Regions from separate parts of the Bradyrhizobium sp. ORS 278 genome, predicted to be linked through region 1. Evidence: predicted binding sites of a transcription regulator. Region 1 holds the regulator's gene; the other holds the start of a gene.

Region 1 (3,292 bases):
TCAAGGACAAGCTGAACGCCTCCGGCCTGTCGTTGTCCGGCGGCCAGCAGCAGCGCCTGTGCATCGCCCGCACGGTCGCCGTGCGTCCAGAGGTCATCCTGTTCGACGAGCCGTGCTCGGCGCTCGACCCGATTTCCACCGCCAAGGTCGAGGAGCTGATCCAGGAGCTCTCGGAGAACTATACGATCGCGATCGTGACTCATAACATGCAGCAGGCGGCGCGCGTCTCCGACAAGACCGCCTTCATGTATCTCGGCGAGTTGATCGAGTTCGACGACACCAGCAAGATATTCACCTCGCCGAGCGATCGGCGGACCCAGGATTACATCACCGGCCGGTTCGGCTGACGCCGACAGCAATGCCCTCAGGAGATCATCATGGCCAGTGAACATACCGCCAAGGCGTTCGACAGCGATCTGCAGGATCTGACCCGCCTGGTGGCGGAGATGGGCGGCCTTGCCGAACGGCTGATCGTCGATTCCGTCGACGCGCTGGTGCGGCGCGACGTGGCGCTCGGCCAGAAGGTGGTCGCCGGTGACGCGGAGGTCGACAAGCTGCAGCGCGTCATCGAGGAGCGCGCGGTGCTCACGATCGCCCGCCGCCAGCCGATGGCCGTCGACCTGCGCGAGATCGTCGGTGCGATGCGCGTCGCCACCGATCTGGAGCGGATCGGCGACCTCGCCAAGAACATCGGCAAGCGCGTCGCCGCGCTGGAGAGCGACTTTCATCCGCTGAAGCTGATCCGCGGCCTGGAGCACATGACCGACCTCGTTCAGTCGCAGGTCAAGACGGTGCTGGATGCCTATGCGGCGCACGATTTGCCGGCGGCTATGACGGTGTGGAAAGGCGACGAGGAGGTCGACGCGATCTGCACCTCGCTGTTCCGCGAGCTCCTCACCTACATGATGGAAGACCCGCGCAACATCTCGTTCTGCATCCATCTGATGTTCTGCGCCAAGAACATCGAGCGGATGGGCGATCACGCCACCAACATCGCCGAGACGGTGTTCTATATGATCGAGGGCCAGCAGATCATGGACAAGCGCCCCAAGGGCGACATGACCAGTTTTGCGACCACGATCCCCGGCAACTGAGAAAGACGATTCCGACATGGGCGCGCGAATTCTGGTGGTTGAGGACGAGGAGGCGCTGACGACGCTGCTGCGCTACAACCTCGAAGCCGAAGGCTACGAGGTCGAGACCGTGGCGCGCGGCGACGAGGCCGACACGCGGCTGAAGGAGCGCATTCCCGATCTGGTCGTGCTCGACTGGATGCTGCCGGGCCTCTCAGGGATCGAGCTGTGCCGGCGGCTGCGGGCGCGGTCCGAGACCAAGCAGCTGCCGATCATCATGCTGACGGCGCGCGGCGAGGAGAGCGAGCGCGTGCGCGGTCTTGCGACCGGCGCCGATGACTACATCGTCAAGCCGTTCTCGGTGCCGGAGCTCTTGGCGCGTGTGAAGGGCCTGCTGCGGCGCGCCAGCCCGGAGCGGCTGGCGACCGTGCTGTCCTATGGCGACATCGAGCTCGATCGCGAGAAGCGCCGCGTGGCGCGGTCGGGCCGGCCGATCGATCTCGGCCCGACCGAATATCGCCTGCTCGAGTTCTTCCTGGAGCATCCCGGCCGCGTGTTCAGCCGCGAGCAGCTGCTCGACAGCGTCTGGGGCCGCGACATCTATATCGACGAGCGCACGGTCGACGTCCACATCGGCCGGCTGCGCAAGCTGCTCAATCCCGGCCGCGAGCAGGATCCGATCCGCACCGTCCGCGGCGCCGGCTATGCGCTCGACGACCGGTTCGCCAAGTCTGAGCAGGCCTGATCGCGCGGTCTGCGCGGTCACGCCGCTGCCGTCTTGATCATGTGTGATGGCGTTCCCATCATCATGGTCGGGCCTCGGCAGACACAATGATCAAGACGCTCGCCATCTTTTTGACGTTGTTGCTCGCGGCTGCGACTAGCGCCGCGGCCGCCGAGCTCGAGGAGGCCGTCGCCGCGGCGGCGAATGGACAGCCCGCGGTGGCGTTGCGAAGGCTCCAGCCGCTCGCCGTCAAGGGCGACGCGCGGGCACAATTCGATGTCGGCTTCATGCAGGCCTTCGGCGTCGGCGTCGCGCGCAACCAGACGGAGGCGCTGGTCTGGTACCGCAAGGCCGCCGATCAGGGGCTCGCCATCGCCCAGCATTATCTGGGCATCGCCTATTTCAACGGCGAAGGCGCCGCTCGCGATCACGGCGAAGCCGCGCGCTGGTTCAACCGCGCCGCCGCCCAAGGCTTCGCCCAATCGCAATACATGCTCGGCCTGATGATGCTCGACGGCCGGGTCATGTCCCAGGATGTCGTGCAGGGTTATGCCTGGCTGGTGATGGCCGGCCGCAACGGCGTAAGGTCGGCCGGCCGCGAGATCCAGCGTATCAAGCTTAGCGACGCACAGCGGCGTCAGGCCGAGCAGATCATCGCGGCGTGGAGGCCGAAGCCGGAAGCGGCGGATGCCGGCATTGCCAATCCGCGCCCCGAGCAGCTGCTCGGCCTCGACCGGCACTTCGGTGATGTCGTCGATCCCACCTCCTGGCCGGCATCGTCGATCGGTGTCGTGACCCAGGCGCAATACAGCACGGGAGGCTCGTGTACCGGCACCTTGGTGGCTCCCCGCGTCGTGCTGACGGCGGCGCACTGCGTCTTCAACGGTCTGGCTCAGGTGAGTCCGGGCAATGTCCATTTTCTGGCGGGCCTGAACAAAGGCACCCCCGCCGCCTCCTCAGTCGCCGACAAGCTGATTGTCGCGCCGGACTTCATCCCGACTCAGCACGACCAATGGTCGGCCGACCGTTCGCCGGCGGATTGGGCGCTGATCATCCTGAAGGATGCGCTGCCGTCCAGGCCGGTGGCGGTAAGGGCCGTGAGCCGCGACGAGCTTGCGGCCGCGACCCAGGCGGGCACGATCTCCGAGATCGGCTACGGCCAGGAGCGGCGCTATTCGCCGACCGGCCAGCGCAATTGCAGCGCCGGCATGACCAAGGATGCGAAGCTGCTGACCGTCCATTGCCTCGCCAATTTCGGCTATTCGGGCTCCCCGATTCTCGCCGAGATCAACGGCGAACCGGTCGTGGTCGGCATCTTCTCGGCGTTCCACGAAGAGACGAGGCTGATGTTCGCCGCGCCTGCAAGCCAGTTCGAGGCGACCGTGCGGCGCGAGATCGCGGCGCAGAGCGCCTCGGCGCGGTGAGAGGAGGGCGGGGAGGGAAAGAGTTGGACATGGGCTGGTCAATGTTTGTGCGTGACCGGATAGCGGATTGC
Region 2 (3,292 bases), 1.5 Mb from region 1:
CGGGCCGGAGACGAACTCCCAGAACGGTTCGAAGTCCTGGAATTGCGCCTTGTTCGGATCGTAGTAATGCGCCGCGGCGTAGTGCACGTCGGCGGTCAGCCACACCGTGTTCTGGATCGGCGCCGTCTTGATGAAGCGCAGGATCTCGGCGATCTCGAGCTCACGGCCGCGCGCCGGACCATCGCCCTGGGCGATCGCCTCGGAGCCGCGTCTGTTGGCGGCGTCATCATAGACGATCAGGCTGAGCGGCATGTCGGAAGCGATCACCTTCCAGGTCGCGCGTGAGTTCAAGAGCGCCTGCTTCAGCCAGCGCATCTGCTCCGGCCCGATGAAGTACGACGCCGGACCGTATTTGTCCTCGAGGTTCGCACCGTTGGCGCCGCGATAGCTGCGCTCGTCGAGCACGAACACGTCGAGATGCGGGCCGTAATTGATGGTGCGATACACCCGGCCCGGCTCGACGATGCTCTCGCGCATCGGATACATCTCGTGGAAGGCGCGCGCCGCGCGGGCGGCGAGCAGCTGGATGTTGCGCTCCTTGTAGGCCGCCGGCAGGTCCTTCGAGGCCGACCAGTTGTTGGTCACCTCGTGATCGTCCCACTGCACGAAGATCGGCACCTCGGCATTGAAGCCGCGGACGTTCTCGTCGAGGAAATTGTACTTGTGAGCGGCGCGGAATTCGTCGAGCGTCTCGGCGACCTTGGCCTTCTCCTCGACCGTGAGGTTCTTCCAGACCTTGTTGTCCGGCAGCTTGACCTCCGACTTGATCGGACCGTCGGCGTAGATGGTGTCGCCGGAGTGCAGGAAGAAGTCCGGACGATGCTTCTTCATCGTCGAGAAGGTGAACATGCCGCCATCGTCGGGATTGATGCCCCAGCCCTGACCGGCGACGTCGCCGCCCCACACGAACGACACGTCGCGCTTGTTGCCCGGCGCGGTGCGGAAGCGGCCGACCACCGGCTCGCTCTCGACGGACACGTGCGCGAGATCGCGGAATTTGACGCGGTAGAAGATGTCCTGGCCGCTCGGCAGATTGTCGACCAGCATCTTGGCGGTGAAGTCGCTCTCGGGCAGCGCCGCGATCGGCGGCAAGCTCCGCGCGTCCTTGAACGATTCGGTGGTGGCGACCTCGACCAGCATCTGCGACGGCCGGTCGGCGCGCGCCCAGACCACGCCACCATCCATGCTGACATCGCCGGACTGCACGCCATGCGTGATCTGCGGCCGGTCGGCGGCGCGGCTCAGATAGGGCATCGACAGCGTCGCGATGCCGGCGCCGGCGGCGGTCGACAGGAAGCGGCGGCGGGACAGTTTGAGGTTCGGGCGAGGAATGTGAACGGTCATGGGAATCTCCAGGTCGATGGCGCGCGGAGCCCGCGCTGGCCAGACGAAGGAGACGTAGAAAAGATTGATGACGCTGAAATTACAAGCGGGCGCGCCAGCGTGCAGGTCCCGCCTGCACGGGCTCAGGTGCCGGCCGCCCGCAATTGGGCGCCGGTGCGCTGCAGATGGGCCGGCATGCTCATCAGGATGAGCTTGCGATCGGCGACCGCATTATGGAACTGCTCGAGCGCGATGTTGAAGGCGGTCAGGGCGGCATGCTCGATGGCGCCGTCCTCGAAGCAGGTGAGCGTGTTGCGCAGGATCTCGTCGGCCTCGGCCTGGAGCTGATCGAGCTCATCGGTCGAGTCGCTCTTGCGGGCGATCGAGATCATCTCCAGCAGGCGGTCGCGCAGCGAGGTGTTGATGGTGCGTTCGTCTCGCTTGAGGTAGCCGGCAAACCAGGCGCCGGCGGAGCCCATCGCCGACAGCGCCATCAGGCCCCACCAAATGTAGTCGCTGTAGCGGTCGAGGAAGGTCTTCTCCTCGCCGTCGACGAAGGCCGCTGCGCCGGGATGGGCGGGAATGGCGGCGTCCTTGTCGGTGTCGGGCGTCTCGATCTTGGCCGCCAGCGGGAATTCCGACAGCAATTGCTGGCGCACCGAGAACAGCTGGTGCGTGAACGCCGAGACGGTGGAGTCGGCGAGGCCTTTGCGCGCGACGATATGGTGGTTGAAGCTGATCGTCTTGATCTCGTCCTCGGGACGGTCGGGCGAGCCGCCGAACGCGCCAGCCGGGATCTCCGCCGCTTCGTATTCGGGATGGTTCTGCGCGATCGCCTCGGCGGAATCGATGGCCAGGAAGGTCGGCACGCCGCCATCCTTGGTGGCGGCGGCGATGGCATCCGCCGTGATCTTGCTGTTGACCGGACCGGCGGCGAGCCAGACGTCGGCCTTCTGGCTGCGGACCGCCTCCGCGGCTTCGGAGGCCGGAAACTGCACCATCTCGACCTTGGCGGGGTCGACGCCATATTGGTGCAGCACCACCTTCAGCAGATTGGCGTTCGCCGGCGTCCGGCCGATGATGCCGACCTTGTGGCCCGCCAGCTGCGAGATCTTGGTAATCTTGGCGGCGCCCTTGCGGCCCTTGCCCTTGCCAGCCGAGGGCACCCACAGCACGGCGACGTTCTTGCGCAGCGTCGCGACGGCCTGCGCGTTCTTTGGCACCTCGAGATCACCGCGGATAATCGCGAGATCGACCTTGCCCGCGGCCAGCGCCTGCCCACTCTCGGCGGCTCCCTCGGAGGGCACCGGGCGGAGCCGGACATAGGCATGATTCTGCGAGAACGCCTGAGTCAGGGCCTGGACGACCTTGAGGTCGTCACTGTTGGGCGGACCGACCGCGATCTTCAGCACCACCGGACGCATGGCAAAATAATACGCACCCGCCAGCGCGCCGATGATCGCGAGGATCCCGGCGATGACGATGAACACGGCAGGGCGCATCTGTGAGCGCTGCGCTGGCGTGGTCTGCGGGTCTGCCAGGTCCGATCCTCCGGTGATCCGATCGCCCGGGAGCGGCGCCACGTGCGGCTCCATCCGGCCTTGTCCTTCGCTAAGCCGAAACTGTAGCAAATTTCTTGTCCACCCGGAGTGACATCTGCGTCATGGTTACCGGGGGCCGAGTGTGCGCGATGAACGAGGCCGGACCGTGACCAGCCACTCGGCCATCGCCTCAAGGCTCTGATCTGGATCAGTTTTCTGCTAACCTGGCGGCCAGCGCGTGGTCGGGGGCCGTGAACTGACCGGTAAGTTTCGGCTCGTCCGGTCGGCCGGCGAGACGACGGTGGATGGAATCGGAGGATTGCAATGGTGGAGCGACTGTCGGCCGAGGCGCGCGCGAGCGCCCTGCGGGATCTTTCGGGCTGGGCCGAGCTCGACGGCCGCGAGGCGATCAGCCGGACGTTCACCTT

Evidence for each region. Region 1 encodes PhoB, which activates phosphate uptake and scavenging genes when phosphate is short. Its sites were predicted from a motif close to TGTCATNNANCTGTCAT; they were not measured.
Region 2: the regulator PhoB is predicted to act here: its motif matches at 1,412-1,428, upstream of BRADO_RS01220 (alkaline phosphatase).

Annotation. Positions count from the first base shown of each region.
Region 1 covers NC_009445.1:1,794,605-1,797,896, forward strand. Annotated here, with positions in the region: gene pstB (phosphate ABC transporter ATP-binding protein PstB) at 1-347, shown strand, start outside; gene phoU (phosphate signaling complex protein PhoU) at 378-1,094, shown strand; gene phoB (phosphate regulon transcriptional regulator PhoB) at 1,111-1,818, shown strand; gene BRADO_RS07905 (trypsin-like serine protease) at 1,905-3,221, shown strand.
Region 2 covers NC_009445.1:270,641-273,932, reverse strand. Annotated here, with positions in the region: gene BRADO_RS01220 (alkaline phosphatase) at 1-1,344, opposite strand, end outside; gene BRADO_RS01215 (TAXI family TRAP transporter solute-binding subunit) at 1,467-2,813, opposite strand; gene BRADO_RS01210 (4a-hydroxytetrahydrobiopterin dehydratase) at 3,183-3,292, shown strand, end outside.